One region of the Halalkalibacter kiskunsagensis genome, then DNA from elsewhere that is predicted to be linked to it. Evidence: predicted binding sites of a transcription regulator. Region 1 holds the regulator's gene; the other holds the start of a gene.

What was found. Region 1 encodes NrdR, which represses ribonucleotide reductase genes. Its sites were predicted from a motif close to AACACNATATATNGTGTT; they were not measured.
Region 2: the regulator NrdR is predicted to act here: its motif matches at 3,838-3,855, upstream of SLH51_RS16670 (vitamin B12-dependent ribonucleotide reductase).

Annotation. Positions count from the first base shown of each region.
Region 1 covers NZ_JAXBLX010000005.1:1,566-9,787, forward strand. The annotation lists gene polA (DNA polymerase I) at 1-1,222, shown strand, start outside; gene mutM (DNA-formamidopyrimidine glycosylase) at 1,237-2,061, shown strand; gene ytaF (sporulation membrane protein YtaF) at 2,126-2,761, shown strand; gene coaE (dephospho-CoA kinase) at 2,963-3,559, shown strand; gene SLH51_RS03965 (glyceraldehyde-3-phosphate dehydrogenase) at 3,736-4,770, shown strand; gene speD (adenosylmethionine decarboxylase) at 5,301-5,681, shown strand; gene nrdR (transcriptional regulator NrdR) at 5,980-6,435, shown strand; gene SLH51_RS03980 (replication initiation and membrane attachment family protein) at 6,549-8,003, shown strand; gene dnaI (primosomal protein DnaI) at 8,006-8,222, shown strand, end outside.
Region 2 covers NZ_JAXBLX010000030.1:11,050-19,271, forward strand. The annotation lists gene gcvPB (aminomethyl-transferring glycine dehydrogenase subunit GcvPB) at 1-1,202, shown strand, start outside; gene SLH51_RS16655 (rhodanese-like domain-containing protein) at 1,286-1,663, opposite strand; gene SLH51_RS16660 (lipoate--protein ligase family protein) at 1,816-2,652, shown strand; gene dat (D-amino-acid transaminase) at 2,716-3,555, opposite strand; gene SLH51_RS16670 (vitamin B12-dependent ribonucleotide reductase) at 4,012-6,564, shown strand; gene splB (spore photoproduct lyase) at 6,738-7,766, shown strand; gene mntR (transcriptional regulator MntR) at 7,941-8,222, shown strand, end outside.

The DNA of each region.
Region 1 (8,222 bases):
AGAAGAGCTGTTTCGCGAGCTTGAAATGCCACTATCTATCATTTTAGGGCGAATGGAAACAACAGGTGTGAAAGTAGACAAAGAACAGCTTGAAAACATGGGGACAGACCTCGAAGGTCGATTGCGCGATTTAGAGCAAAAAATTCATGAGTTAGCTGGAGGTACTTTCAATATTAATTCTCCAAAACAACTAGGGGAAGTATTATTCGAAAAATTAGAGCTACCACCTATTAAAAAAACAAAAACGGGTTATTCCACGTCTGCTGATGTGCTTGAAAAATTGGCCAAAGATCATGAAATTGTCGAGTATATTTTGCATTACAGACAACTAGGGAAACTAAACTCAACCTATATCGAAGGATTATTAAAAGTAACGAAAGAAGAAACAAACAAAATCCATACAAGATATAATCAAGCGCTAACGCAAACAGGACGGTTGAGTTCAACTGATCCAAACTTACAAAACATCCCGATTCGATTAGAAGAAGGGCGGAAAATTCGAAAGGCTTTTATCCCTTCTGAACCAGGGTGGAAGATGGTTGCAGCTGATTATTCACAAATTGAATTACGAGTCCTTGCTCATATTTCAGGTGATGAAAAGTTGATTGAAGCATTTCAGACGGATATGGATATTCATACGAAAACAGCAATGGATGTGTTTCATGTAAATAAGGAAGAGGTAACTTCAAATATGCGTCGGAGTGCAAAGGCGGTAAATTTTGGAATTGTGTATGGGATAAGCGACTTTGGCTTGTCACAAAGTCTTGGGATTACGAGAAAAGAAGCGGCACAATTTATTGAGCGTTATTTAGCAAGTTATCCAAAGGTCAAAGAATATATGGACAATATTATCGAAGACGCTCGGGAGAAGGGGTATGTATCCACTCTATTACAGCGCAGACGTTATTTGCCAGATCTTACAAGTAGAAATTTTAACAAGCGTAGTTTTGCTGAGCGAACCGCGATGAATACTCCAATCCAAGGGACAGCTGCGGATATCATTAAAAAAGCTATGGTGGAAATGTCTTCAAAATTAGAGGAAGAAAACTTGAAAAGCCGTATGCTCTTACAAGTCCATGATGAACTGATTTTTGAAGTACCAGTGGAAGAAATGGAGACAATGATGAAGCTTGTACCTGAAGTGATGGAGCAAGCGGTCAAATTAGACGTACCATTAAAAGCGGATGTCTCGTTTGGTGAGACTTGGTATGATGCGAAATAAGGAGCGAATAGAGTATGCCTGAATTACCCGAGGTTGAAACGGTAAGCAGAACATTACGACAATTGGTTATTGGAAAAACGATTGACTCTGTAGATGTCTTATGGGCTAACATTATCAAAAGACCTGATGATATTGAGCAATTTAAGTTAGAATTAATTGGACAAACAATTCATGAAGTGAATCGTCGAGGGAAATTTCTTCTATTTGTATTAGATGATGTGACAATGGTTTCACACCTGCGAATGGAAGGACGATATGGTCTCTTTCAACAAGGAGAGGAGCTTCCTGCTCATACTCATGTCATCTTTTCTTTTACTGATAAAACAGAGTTACGCTATCAAGATGTTCGAAAGTTTGGAACGATGCATATTTTTAAAAAAGGTACAGAAGATCAGATGATGCCTTTGTCTCAACTTGGGGTCGAACCGTTCTCAGACTCCTTCACCATTAATCTTATGCAGCAATCGTTTCAAAAAACAACACGAAACATTAAAGTCGTACTGTTAGACCAAAAAACAGTCGTAGGCCTAGGGAACATCTATGTTGATGAGGCGCTCTTTAAGGCTGGCATTCATCCAGAGCGGGCTGCATCCACGTTGACAGTAGAGGAATTAACACGTTTACATGAAGCCGTTGTAACGACATTGCAGCAAGCTATTGAACTCGGTGGAAGTTCCATTAAGTCCTATGTGAACGGTCAAGGTGAGATGGGAATGTTTCAGCAACAACTAACCGTTTACGGACGAAAAGGTGAACCGTGTATCGAATGCGGACAAGAAGTTTCAAAAACAGTTGTAGGGGGACGAGGTACACACTTCTGCAATAATTGTCAAAAATAAAGTACCATTGGATAGGCTCCTGCCATATACTATCTTATGTTTGAAAAGGAAGGAGCTTATCAAGATGGTTGAGATTCTCTCCTTATTGGCTATCGCCCTTGCTGTAAGTCTTGACAGTTTTGGTGTTGGCTTAACATATGGATTGCGGAAAATGATATTGCCTTGGCGATCGTTGCTTTTTATTGCAGGTTGTTCAGCTACATCCATTTTGGTTGCGATGTTTTTTGGTACCATTATTCAAACGTATTTGTCTCCACGTGTGGCAGAATCATTAGGTGGGATCATATTAATTATGATAGGGGCTTGGGCTTTGTATCAAGTGTATCGCCCTGCCAAAAATACGGTGAAGACAGAGGGTGATGAGATCATCCTTAATTTTGAGATTCGTGTATTAGGTGTTGTAATCCGCATTTTACGAAAGCCGATGGTAGCAGATATTGATAATTCGGGAACCATTACAGGACGTGAGGCTTTTTTGCTTGGAGTGGCACTATCATTGGATGCATTCGGGGCAGGTATCGGGGCCGCGTTAATTGGGTTTTCTCCTGTTTTGATGGCTATTAGTGTAGCGACAATGAGTGCATTATTTGTTACATTAGGCATGAAAAGTGGGAACCGTTTTGCTGATTCAGCTTGGATAAAGAAGTTTTCCTTTATTCCTGGTCTTTTATTAATGATAATAGGTGTATTCAGTTTATAGAGTTTTTTCGAAAAGGTTGCTTTTTACCTTTTCGAAAAAACTTGAAGCAATGAGCGAAGGCGCTACCATCTTTAAAGCCTTCTAGGAGTGATTTTCTCCTAGCAGGCGCGTAGCGGAGAAGCCATTGCCTATATAAAAAAGGTTGCTTTTTACCTTTTCGAAAAAACTTGAAAATGAGTACTGGTTAGGAGAGAGGATAAGATGTTCATAGGATTAACTGGCGGAATTGCAAGTGGAAAGTCGACTGTTAGTGAAATGATACAAACTAAAGGTATTCCTGTCATTGATGCTGATAAAATTGCACGGGAGGTTGTAGAGCCAGGTACAAAGGCTTTGCAAGCAATTACTGATCATTTTGGACAAGGTGTTATAAATCACGATGGGACGTTAGCGAGAAAAAAGTTAGGTTCGATCATTTTTGAAGACCCGAATGAACGCGACATATTAAATCAAATTGTTCATCCAGCCGTGCGAAATCGGATGGAGGAATTGAAAATAAAGGCGGTAAATGAGGGCGCTGAAACTATTGTTTATGATATCCCGTTGTTATTTGAGAGCAATTTGTTTCACTTAGTAGATAAAGTATTACTCGTATATGTTGATGAACAAACGCAATTATATAGGCTTCTTGAACGAGATCAAGCTGGGGTAGAAGATGCAAAGCAGCGAATTGCTTCTCAAATGTCTTTACTAAGCAAGCGAGAAAAAGCAGATGCTATTATTGATAATTCATTTACTTTAGAAGAAACGAAACAGCAACTCGATGCTATTCTAAAGAAGTGGTCGATAGAAAAGTGACCGATGTGATTCTGATTTTTAACCACGTATAAGGTTGAGAAGACGAATGACATAGGCACTTTTTTTATTTTTGATTTTATTACCAAAAAATTAATGTCCTCAACCTCTTAATGTGTTATACTAATTAATGAGAAAAGGTTAATAAGTATAACTTTATTGTGGAAGGAGTTATTCTAATGAAGGCGAAAGTTGCAATAAATGGTTTTGGTCGTATTGGTCGTATGGTCTTTAGAAAAGCAATACAAGAAGGAAAGGTCGACATAATTGCGATTAACGCAAGCTACCCTGCTGAAACATTAGCTCATTTAATTAAGTATGACAGTATTCACGGGGCATTTGGTTTTCCTGTTGAAGCGAAAGAGAATACTCTTGTCGTAGATGGCAAGGAAATATTACTGTTCCAATCACGAGACCCAAGGAACCTTCCGTGGGCAATGTTAGGGATCGATATAGTAATTGAAGCAACCGGAAAATTTAAATCAAAAGAGAAAGCGAGTTATCATCTTGAAGCAGGCGCTAAAAAAGTTGTTATTACGGCACCGGGAAAGGATGAAGATTTAACAATTGTCATGGGTGTGAATGATGGAGAATACATCAATGAACAACATCATATTCTGTCTAATGCCTCATGCACAACAAATTGTTTAGCACCTGTTGCAAAAATAATTGATGAAGAGTTTGGAATTGAAAGTGGTTTAATGACGACCGTACATGCTTATACAAATGATCAAAAAAATATTGATAATCCTCATAAAGATTTGCGTAGGGCTAGAGCATGCGGTCAATCGATTATTCCTACTTCAACAGGAGCTGCTAAGGCTATAGCAAAAGTTCTTCCTCAACTAGAAGGAAAGTTAAATGGTATGGCCTTACGTGTACCAACACCGAACGTGTCACTTGTTGACTTTGTTGTCAATTTGAAAAAGGATGTGTCAGTAGAAGAGGTTAACCGTGTCCTTGAATTGGCATCTACGAAATCACTAAAAGGCATTCTTGGTTTTACTTATGATCCACTTGTGTCCATTGACTTTAATGGTAATGAACATTCTTCAATTATTGACGGTTTATCTACTATGGTAATAAATAGACGGCAAGTAAAAGTATTAGCATGGTACGATAATGAGTGGGGGTATTCCTGCCGAGTTGTGGACTTGATGAATCTAGTCGCTAATAAGTTACATGAGACGAGTAAAATCCACTCAGCTTCTTGAATAAAACAAAGCAATCCAGAGCGTGGGGAAACCTACGCTTTTTTTTAGTGGACCTTAACAATAGTAAGTGCTAATGTACAATTCTGTATAGTGTTTGTTTCGTTGTGAAATCCTAAAATCAATTGTTGTTCAAATAAGAAAAAAGTTTGATTGCGTCAATAGACGGGTGCAACTTTTTAAAGAAGTGAAATAAGTTATTGTTTGGATGGGCTGCAAAGATCGAGTGCAACATCGATGCAAACATAGGGGATTGGAAGATAAGCAGTAGCAATAAACACCTATGCATTAGCATGTGAAAGGAAGATATTATGGTCCCTTATGAATAAGTTGTCCAAAAAAAATTCTTGGGACTGTTGCAATCAAATTGTAAACAAAGTATACTGATTTTCGTGAACTTCAATTAAAGCAAATCAGGAGTTGTTTTTTTGCAGAAAGGGTTAGGACCTCTCTGGACTAACTTTCCCCCGTGTAATAAAACATTCCTACATGCTTGAGAAGGCATGAATTTTTTGTAAAGGGGGATTCAACTTATGGACACTATGGGTCGTCACGTAATTTCAGAATTATGGGGATGTAACGTGGAGAAGTTGAATAATATGAGTTTTATTGAACAAGTATTTGTCGATGCTGCGTTAAAGTCAGGAGCTGAGGTAAGAGAGGTAGCTTTTCACAAGTTTGCTCCTCATGGAGTAAGTGGAGTTGTTATTATCTCAGAATCTCATTTAACGATTCACAGCTTCCCTGAACATGGTTATGCAAGTATTGATGTGTATACTTGTGGAGACCTTGATCCGAATGTTGCTGCCAATTACATCGCTGAGCAATTAAGTGCAAAATCAAGCGAGGTTATTGAAGTACCTAGAGGTATGGGACCAGTGAAAATTCCGAAATCAAAAGTTCAAGCGCTATAACTGAAAATTTAAGAGGTTGACTCTACAAGCATCTATTATTTGGCATTTACAACATATGAGACTTAGGTTTTGTATAAAAATGTTAATAGAATGGATGTTTAGGAGTCAGCCTCTTTTTGTGTTCATTTTTTTGTGGAAAATTGCTTTTATAAAATGTCAGTATGATATGATATACATATACAAAAACGGATGAAGGACTGACAAATAGTGTTTATCTTGTCAGACCTCTTTCTATATCTTAAAATAAATATAAGAAAAATGAACGAATGAGTACGATACGGAAAGTGGAGATGATCTAATGTTATGTCCTGCTTGTCATCATAATGGAACTCGAGTACTTGATTCAAGGCCTAGTCATGAAGGACGTTCTATCCGTCGGAGGAGAGAATGTGAAGAGTGTAGCCATCGCTTTACGACGTTTGAAATGGTAGAAGAAATTCCGCTAATTGTTGTAAAAAAAGATGGTACCCGTCAAGAGTTTACTCGAGAAAAGATATTACGAGGATTAATTCGAGCGTGTGAAAAGAGACCTGTTCCACTTGAAACCCTTGAAAAAATTGTCAATGGGGTTGAACGTGAGTTACGTGGATTAGGGAAAAATGAGATTAACAGTCAAGATGTTGGCGAGCTTGTAATGGAGAGGCTAGCAGATATTGATGATGTTGCATATGTAAGGTTTGCTTCCGTTTATCGTCAATTTAAAGATATTAATGTATTTATAAAAGAATTAACGGAACTAATGAATAAGAATTAGTGAATAATAGAGCTTAAGCGATCATCGCTGCAAGCTCTTTTTACTTGAGCAATGAAATGATGCTAAGCTGAATTCTAGTGCTTTTGCCAAAAAAGATTGTGGAGGTGAGTGTAATGACATGGCATTGGAAAGAATTACTACCTGTTGATCGTTTTTCTGTTCGGACAAGTAATCATATAACAGATATTGACCGACGTACGTTAACATTGTTATATCAACCACTTACAGGCGCTATGGCTCATAGTCTGTACGTAACCATGCTGTCTCAACTTGAACATGATCAATACTGGAGCAATGAACAAACACACAGGCAATTAATGTTACTCTTAGGTGTGTCACTTGAAGTTATATATGAAGAACGAAAGAAACTTGAAGGAATCGGTCTATTAAAGACGTTTAAACGTAAGGACGAAAGTGGAGGAACAACATATTTATATGAACTACAACCTCCTATGACTCCGAAACAATTTTTCGAAAATGATGTTTTAAGTGTGTATCTATTTAACCGCCTTGGGAAAACGCACTATCGTCAATTGCGCGAACGATTTACACTTGATAAGCTTGATCACGAGCAGTATGACGAACTGACATATGCCTTTGACGAAGTGTACGTGTCCTTACACCATTCAGAGATGGTATCGAATCTGCAATCAGAAACAGAAAACGCATTAAAGGTGCGGCGTAATCAAGAACTAATTCAGGAGAATGGTTCAAGTGAATTTATATTTCAACAATTTGATTTTGACCTTCTTGAAAAAAGCTTATCGACATTTATTGTCCCTTCAGATGTCTTAACAGTGGAAGTGAGAAAAACAATTAGCAGGCTAGCGTTTGTGTATAAGATTGAACCGCTTGAAATGAGTAGTATCGTTCAGCAAGCCCTTCTACATGATGATAAGTTAGATTTAAGCGAATTAAGAAAAAAGACACAAGAGTGGTATAAGGTAGAGCACGGAAATGAACCACCAGGTTTAGGACTGCAAAAACAACCTGCAAAATATCAGACGATGATTGGAAAGGAGCCAGAGACAGAGGAAGAGCGTACAATTAAGTTTTATGAAACAACGCCTCCTTTAACCTTACTTGAGATCCGTTCGGATGGCTCTAAGGTTCCTGTGGCTGATGTGAAAATCATCGAATCGTTACTGATTGACCATCAGTTGCTTCCTGGTGTTGCAAATGTTTTGCTTGAATTTATGCTCTATAGTCAAGATATGAAATTATCAAAGGCGTTAATTGATAAGATTGCCGGTCACTGGTCTAGAAAAAAAGTACAAACGGTTAAAGAAGCGATGCAACTAGCGAAGCAGGAACAACGGAAATCAAAAGAGATAGCCAATAAAGTGAAAGCTCCATCTTCTATGAAAAGAAGTGGGCAACGAAAGCAACAACAAAAGCGAGATAAACTACCGAAATGGTTGGTAGCAGAGAAAGAAAACAAGATGGAGGAAGGCCCATCTCAAAAGCCAATCGAATCGAAAAAAATAGATACTCATCAAAATGAGAAAAGTTTTGATCAAATGCTCAAAGAACTACGAAAAAGCAAGGTAGAGAAAGGGGAGGGGTAAGCATGGAATCAATTCAATCGGCGTTAAAACAATGGACGAAAGATAATAAGCTCGAGCAACGTTTACATGACGCTAGAAAAACATTATTAGCTGACCCATTAGTAAATAACGCTCTTGAGGGTGAGCCAGTAACCGATGATATTCTTGACCAAGGCTTGATTAAATTATATGAATTTCAAAAAGAGCGGCAAAACTGTGAGAGTTGTCCAGGATTAGCAG
Region 2 (8,222 bases), on a different contig from region 1:
TCAATGAAAATGTAGCACGCTTTGAAGGCTTAGCTCATATTCATCCATATCAACCAGTCGAGCAAGTCCAAGGTGCGATGGAATTGCTTTATGAGCTTCAAACATCGCTTGCTGAAATCACAGGGATGGATGAAGTTACTCTTCAACCTGCAGCTGGTGCACATGGTGAGTGGACGGGGTTAATGATGATTCGTGCCTATCATGAAGCCAATGGAGATTTCCAACGAACAAAGGTCATTGTACCAGATTCAGCTCACGGAACGAATCCCGCATCAGCAACGGTCGCTGGTTTTGAATCGGTTACGGTACGAACTGATGAAAATGGACTTGTTGATTTAGCTCATTTGCGTGAAGTCGTTGGAGAAGACACAGCTGCTCTTATGTTAACTAATCCCAATACACTTGGATTATTTGAGACCTATATTGTAGAGATGGCACAAATCATTCACGGAGCAGGTGGGAAGCTGTACTATGATGGTGCGAACTCGAATGCGATTTTAGGTATCGCAAGACCTGGTGACATGGGCTTTGATGTCGTTCATCTTAACTTGCATAAAACATTTACAGGTCCACACGGTGGTGGTGGCCCAGGGTCTGGTCCAGTTGGGGTGAAGAAGGATTTAATTCCGTATTTACCAAAACCGGTTATTGTAAAACGTGAAGATGGTGTATATGACTTTGAATATAATCGTCCACATTCTATTGGACGTGTGAAGCCGTATTATGGAAATTACGGAATTAATGTTCGTGCATATACTTATATTCGTACAATGGGTCCAGATGGTTTGCGGAAAGTATCTGAATATGCGGTTTTAAATGCAAACTATATGATGCGTAGACTTGAACCACATTTTGATTTGCCTTACACACAGCATTGTAAGCATGAATTTGTTATCTCAGGCCGTCGACAAAAGAAACTTGGTGTGCGGACTTTAGACATCGCGAAACGATTATTAGATTTTGGCTATCATCCACCTACGATTTACTTCCCGTTAAATGTAGAGGAATGCATGATGATTGAGCCAACTGAAACAGAGTCGAAAGAGACATTAGATGAATTCATTGATGCGATGATCCAAATCGCACGTGAGGCAGAAGAGAATCCGGAGATTGTTCAAGAGGCTCCTCATACAACGGTTATCTCAAGGCTAGATGAAACAACAGCTGCGCGTAAGCCAATTTTAAAATATGAAAAAGCCTGAGCATTTGCTCAGGCTTTAAGTCAATCAATGAAGTAAGAAAGCCCACTCAGAGTTATTCAAAAGGGGAACATCGTCTTTTTGAATTAGCTCTTCTTCTTTATTTTACCAGACCATTTTTTAAATCCACCTTTTAGATGGGAGATGTCGTCTGTGCCACGTTTCTTTTTGATCATTTGGGCAGCTTGTCTACTGCGTGCACCTGATTGACAATATAGGTAAACAGGTTGATCGTTACGAATTTCATTGATTCGTTGACGAAGTTGTGACATGGGGATGTTCCGTGCACCTAAAATGTGTCCCCCTTCATATTCACGTGGTTCGCGAACATCGATCAATTGTGCTTTTCGATAGCCTTTAATAAAGTCTTCCTGTGTTAATGTCTTCAAATATTTTGGATTATAAAAGCGCTTAAACAACGTGTACGCCACTAATCCAAGTAAGATAAGCCATAAGAATTCCATTGGGTAATTTCTACACTCCTTTACGTACTTCCGTCATGATATATTATAATAGCCGGGAGGCAAATACGCAATAAGTTAACTAGGCAAATGGCTTGGCTAAAAGTGAGCTGTTTGTTAAAATGACAAGATAAATGAGTGGAAAGTGGCGATGGCTGATGAAGGAAACATGGCGTTACATTGATTCAGGAGAGTGTTCTCCTGCTTATAATATGGCTTTAGATGAAGCTTTACTAGATTGGCATAGTAAAGGTTTAGTTCCGCCAACTATTCGTTTTTACGGATGGAATCCAGCAACATTGTCAATTGGATATTTTCAAAAGGTTGAAAAAGAAATTAACTTGGATAAGGTTCGTGAATACGGCTTAGGTTTCGTTCGTAGACCTACTGGAGGCCGAGGAGTTTTGCATGATAAAGAATTAACGTATAGTGTTATTGTCTCTGAAGATCATCCAGAAATGCCTACGACTGTTACTGAAGCGTATCGAGTGATTTCAGAAGGGATATTGGAAGGCTTTAAGAATGTAGGACTGGACGCTTATTTTTCGATTCCTCGCACGGATGAAGAGAAAAGTGCACTGAAAAATCCGCGTTCAGCTGTTTGTTTTGATGCTCCCTCTTGGTATGAACTGGTTGTAGAAGGAAGAAAAGTTGCAGGGAGTGCTCAGACGAGACAAAAGGGCGTCATTTTGCAGCATGGATCGATTATTTTAGATATTGATGAGGATAAATTGTTTGATTTGTTTAAGTATTCTAGTGACCGCCTACGTGAGAGAATGCAAAAGAACTTTAAAAATAAAGCGGTGGCAATTAACGCATTACGAAGTGACTCTTTAACAATGGAAGAAGCAAAGGCTGCATTTAAAAGAGGATTTGAAAAGGGTTTAAACATTGAGTTAGAAGCTTACACGTTAACAGAAGAAGAAGAAGAAGTTGTTAGCCAAATAGCGAGAGACCGTTATGGCAAGGATGAATGGAACTTTAGAAAATAATATCAATTATTTGAAAAAAGAGGGTATTCCAAACGCTGGCTTTTGGGTACCCTCTTTATCTATTTAAGCTTTTGGTAGCAGTTCCTTAAACTTGAGTTGGAGGTCTTGTGTCACTTGACCAATTTCGAATGTAGTTGACAATTGTCCTTTAACAGCTTTAATTGGAGCAATTTCAACGGAGGTACTAGAAATAAATGCTTCATCGGCATGTTCTAAAACATCAACTGGGAAAGGCTCTTCAACTACTGAATAATTATGACGCTTTGCTAAGTCAATAATGAGTTGCCTTGTAATTCCGTTTAAAATAAGGTTTGTTGCAGGATGGGTATATAGAACTTTATCTTTAACAAGAAATAAATTTGATGATGAACCTTCTGTAATCGTGCCACTACGATGTAAAATCGCTTCATGGCAATTGTTATCTGAAGCCTCGCGTTTAACCATAACATTACCTAACAGATTGATTGTTTTAATATCGCAACGGAGCCAGCGTATATCATCAGTTAACCAAACATCAATGCCGTTTTTCTGAATGTCTTCAAGGTTTTGAGCTGCCTGTGTAAATGCTGTGAACACAGGTGTTGACTCTCTGGTATATAGGTGATTGCGAGGTTCAACTCCGCGAGTGAATTGGAAATAAACAAGGCCATTTTCAATTGAATTCTTTTCAATTAGTGAATGGATTAATTCGACTAGTTTTTCTTTTGAAAAAGCTAGTGGAATATCTAGTTTATTTAGGCTCGAAAGTAGACGCGCGATATGTTCGTCCATAGCAAATGGACTTCCATCATAAACCTTTACTACTTCATAAACACCATCACCAAAATAATAACCGCGGTCATCCAAATTAACCGTAGCTTCTTTTTTTGGTATAAGTGTTTCATTTTGAATAATATATTCCATCACGATTCCTCCAGCTTTTAAAATGTAAGTATTTGGTTGGATTCTATTTATTGCATGTTACTAGAATATCATATAGTATGAGCATCCATGAAAAATTTTGTCAATCATTTTGACCTTGCCGAGCAAACAATGATGAAACATGAAGTTGAAGTTATCCTTATTTAAGCAAGAGACAAATTTCTTCAAAATAACGTAAAAAAACGGATAAAAATCTAATAAACTCGTAAATGCTTCTTTTTTTGATTCTTTACAAAGTTGACAAATAGCATCAAAATAGAATTAAACACAATATATGGTGTATTAAAAATAAAAATGAGCACAATATATTGAATCTGAACTGATCTTTGTGGTAAGCTTACCCAAGAATGTTGAATATGGATATGCACAACGACTTCATCTACAACTAGATGTACGTATGTTTTAATAGATTTCCATGAGAAAGAGGAGGAGAGGCGAATGGCAATGACAATGTCGAAAGTAATGCGCCTAAATGTAGAAAGATTAAATGAGGATATTGAGCAGTTTCCTCAAGTTCACCCTATTACAAGTGATATGCACATAACAAAAAAAGGTGTATCGAGACTGGTAATGTTAGACCGCTATACATTCAAAGATACGGAAAAGAAAACATTAAAAGAAGGAGATTTTGTCGTATTAACTGTAAAAGACGATCCGAAGTTTCCAGCTCGTGGTTACGGATTTATCATGGAATTAGATCGTGTCAAAAATCAAGCAAAAGTACTAGTAGACGAAGAATTTCGTGGAGTGCTTGAAGGCGATGAAGCAGAAAGTGGTGTCGTAACGCGTTCACTTGATACGATTGAGAAGCCACTTGAGCTTTATTATGAACAAATTGCAAAGCGTAATGCTACAGGCCTTGCATCGGTGGAAACGACTGAACAAAAAAGACAAGAAGCATTTGAACAATTTTATGAGCAACTTGTTTCAATGAACTTTATTCCAGCAGGTCGCGTGTTATATGGTGCAGGGGCTGAGACGGATGTGACGTATTTCAACTGTTATGTAATGCCGTATGTACAAGATTCACGCGAAGGAATTTCAGAACATCGCAAGCAAGTGATGGAGATTATGAGTCGCGGTGGGGGCGTTGGAACAAACGGTTCTACATTAAGGCCTCGTAATACGCTCGCTCGTGGAGTGAACGGAAAATCATCTGGATCTGTTTCTTGGCTTGATGATATTGCAAAGCTAACGCATCTTGTTGAGCAAGGTGGGTCAAGACGTGGTGCTCAAATGATTATGCTTTCCGACTGGCATCCTGACATATTGGAATTTATTATTTCTAAAATGCAAAATCCTCGTATTTTACGGTTCTTACTTGAAAATACACAAGATGAATACATTCAAAAGCTCGTAAAAGACAAGCTTTCGTTTACTCCATTAAGTGTAGTAGAGGAGTCTATGTACCAAGGGATTGTGAATTATAAGACCATTGCGGGTCACGGTGGATTTGATCTCAAAGTCATCCGAGATGCAGAAGAAAAGCTGCGAGTTGGCGGAACGTATTCTGTTAACAATGCAGAATTTTTAACAGGTGCAAATATTTCTGTATGTTTAACAAAAGAATTTATGGAAGCTGTTGAAAATGATGAAGAATATGCTCTACGCTTCCCTGATGTTGAAAACTATACGGAAGAAGAGATGGCTACTTATAATAAAAAGTGGCATGAAATTGGTGATGTACGCGAGTGGAAAGAACTAGGTTACGGTGTCAGAACGTATCGGATCCTAAGAGCAAAAGAGTTATGGAATTTGATTAACATTTGCGCTACATATAGTGCAGAACCAGGCATATTTTTTATTGATAATGCAAATGACAAAACGAATGCTAAGGCCTACGGTCAAAAAGTAGTAGCAACTAATCCGTGTGGGGAACAACCACTTGCTCCTTATTCTGTATGTAATTTAGCGGCTATTAATTTAGCAGAAATGGCCAATAAAGAAACAAAGGAAATTGACTTTGCAAAATTACAAAAGACCGTTGAAGTCGGTGTGCGTATGCAAGATAATGTCATTGATGCAACGCCGTACTTCCTAGAGGATAACACGAAGCAAGCAAAAGGTGAGCGCCGTGTTGGTTTAGGAGTAATGGGTCTTCATGATCTATTGATTTATTGTGAATCAGTGTATGGATCAGAGAGTGGAAATCAGCTTGTTGATAAAGTGTTTGAGACGATTGCAACAACTGCATATCGTACAAGTATTGAGCTGGCGAAAGAAAAAGGGAGCTTTCCTTTCTTAGAAGGATCGACAGCACAAGAAACAGCGGAATTACGTAACGCCTTCATTAACACTGGGTACATGAAGGACATGCCGGAAGATATCCGTCAAGGCATATTAGAGCATGGTATCCGAAATTCACACTTGCTAACGGTTGCCCCTACAGGAAGTACAGGAACGATGGTAGGCGTGTCAACGGGTCTTGAGCCGTATTTCTCTTTCTCTTACTTCCGCAGTGGAAGACTTGGGAAGTTTATTGAAGTAAAAGCAGGCATAGTAGAAGAGTATTTACAAGCAAATCCTGGTGCAGATGAAAATCAACTACCAGAATGGTTTATTTCGACTATGGAGCTTTCTCCAGAAGCGCATGCTGATGTCCAATGTATTATTCAACGCTGGGTAGATAGCTCTCTTTCAAAAACGGTAAATGCACCTCGTGGCTATACAGTTGAACAGGTTCAAGGTGTCTATGAGCGTCTATACCGTGGCGGTGCAAAAGGTGGTACAGTATATGTAGATGGAAGTCGTGATGCGCAAGTTCTTTCCTTAAAAGCGGAAGAAAATCGCTTTGAGGAAGAGTCTACACATACGGAACAAAAGAAGAAAGTTGTCCTAATCGATACGATTTCTGAAGTGAGATCAACAAACGTAACGATTGGATCAGAGGTTGGGAATACATGTCCGGTTTGTCGTGAAGGTCAAGTTGAAGATATTGGCGGTTGTAATACATGCACAAGCTGCGGTGCACAGTTAAAGTGTGGTCTTTAAGGAACAGGAAAAAAGATGAATAATCATATAAAAAAGGACTCAATCACATTACATAGATTGAGTCCTTTTTTGCATTTGTTAGTGGGTTGTTGCAGTTCCCCCTTTTGTTAGTAAATGGCAGTGTGAATCAATAAGACGTGCACAAGCTATAAAAAAAAGAAAGAGGTGCATGTATGATGAGGGCTTTTCAGCCGCAATTGGTTTACATAGAACCTGGTGCATTAGAGTACGCGCTAGGTCGTGAATTAAAAGAGAAGTTTGAAAAAGAAGGTGTGGAGATTAGAGAAACGACTTCGCATAATCAAGTCCGAAACATTCCGGGGAAGAACGAATTGCAACAATATCGAAATGCGAAATCTACACTTGTAATTGGTGTTCGGAAAACATTAAAGTTCGATACATCAAAACCTTCCGCAGAATATGCACTACCACTAGCGACAGGCTGTATGGGGCATTGTCATTATTGTTACTTACAGACGACACTTGGAAATAAGCCATATATTCGTACTTACGTGAATTTAGAAGATATATTTGATGCTGCAGATCAATATATACAGGAACGAGCACCTGATATCACTCGTTTTGAGGCTGCTTGTACGTCAGATGTAGTTGGAATTGATCATTTAACGCACTCTTTGAAAAAGACGATTGAACATATTGGTCAAACAGACCTAGGACGCTTACGCTTCGTAACAAAATATCATCATGTTGATCATTTGCTTGATGCCAAACATAATGGAAATACTCGCTTCCGTTTTAGTGTGAATTCTGACTATGTAATTAAACAATTTGAACCAGGGACGTCCAGCTTTTTAGAAAGAATAGAAGCGGCGGGGAAAGTAGCAAAAGCAAATTATCCATTAGGATTTATCGTGGCACCGTTAATTTTGCATGAGGGTTGGAATGCAGGCTATTATGAACTATTTGAACGATTAGAGGCCATTTTACCGCTGTATGCAAAGAAAGATCTTACATTTGAATTAATCCAACATCGTTATACAAAAACAGCCAAAAATATTATTCAAAAGCGTTATCCTAAATCGAAACTTGAAATGAATGAAGAAGAAAGAAAGTATAAATGGGGTAAATATGGACGCGGCAAGTATGTTTATCAAGATGAACAAGCAGGGGAATTAAAAGAAACAATCCAATCCTATATTGATCGTTTCTTTCCAGAAGCAAAAATTGAATACTTTACTTAATGTGATACAAGTCATTGTCCTCTTCCTACATTGTAGTGTAAAATAAAACTGTTGCACATTTTCGAGTAGCATTTGAAATGTGCCAGAATAGGTATATAATACAGAGTTTTTTTGTATAAACACCGTAGTAGCCTGCAAACAGGGTAATTTGGCGACAAAAATGGAGGGGACACTATGCCAACACCTAGTATGGAAGATTATTTAGAAAGAATTTACATGTTGATTGAGGAGAAAGGCTATGCAAGGGTCTCCGATATCGCAGAGGCATTAGAAGTCCATCCTTCATCAGTGACAAAAATGGTTCAAAAATTGGATAAAAGTGATTATTTAATATATGAACGATATCGTGGTCTTGTTCTAACAGCAAAAGGAAAGAAAATAGGGAAAAGACTTGTCTACCGTCATGAACTTCTAGAGGATTTTATGAGGCTTATAGGGGTTGATGAAGCGCATATT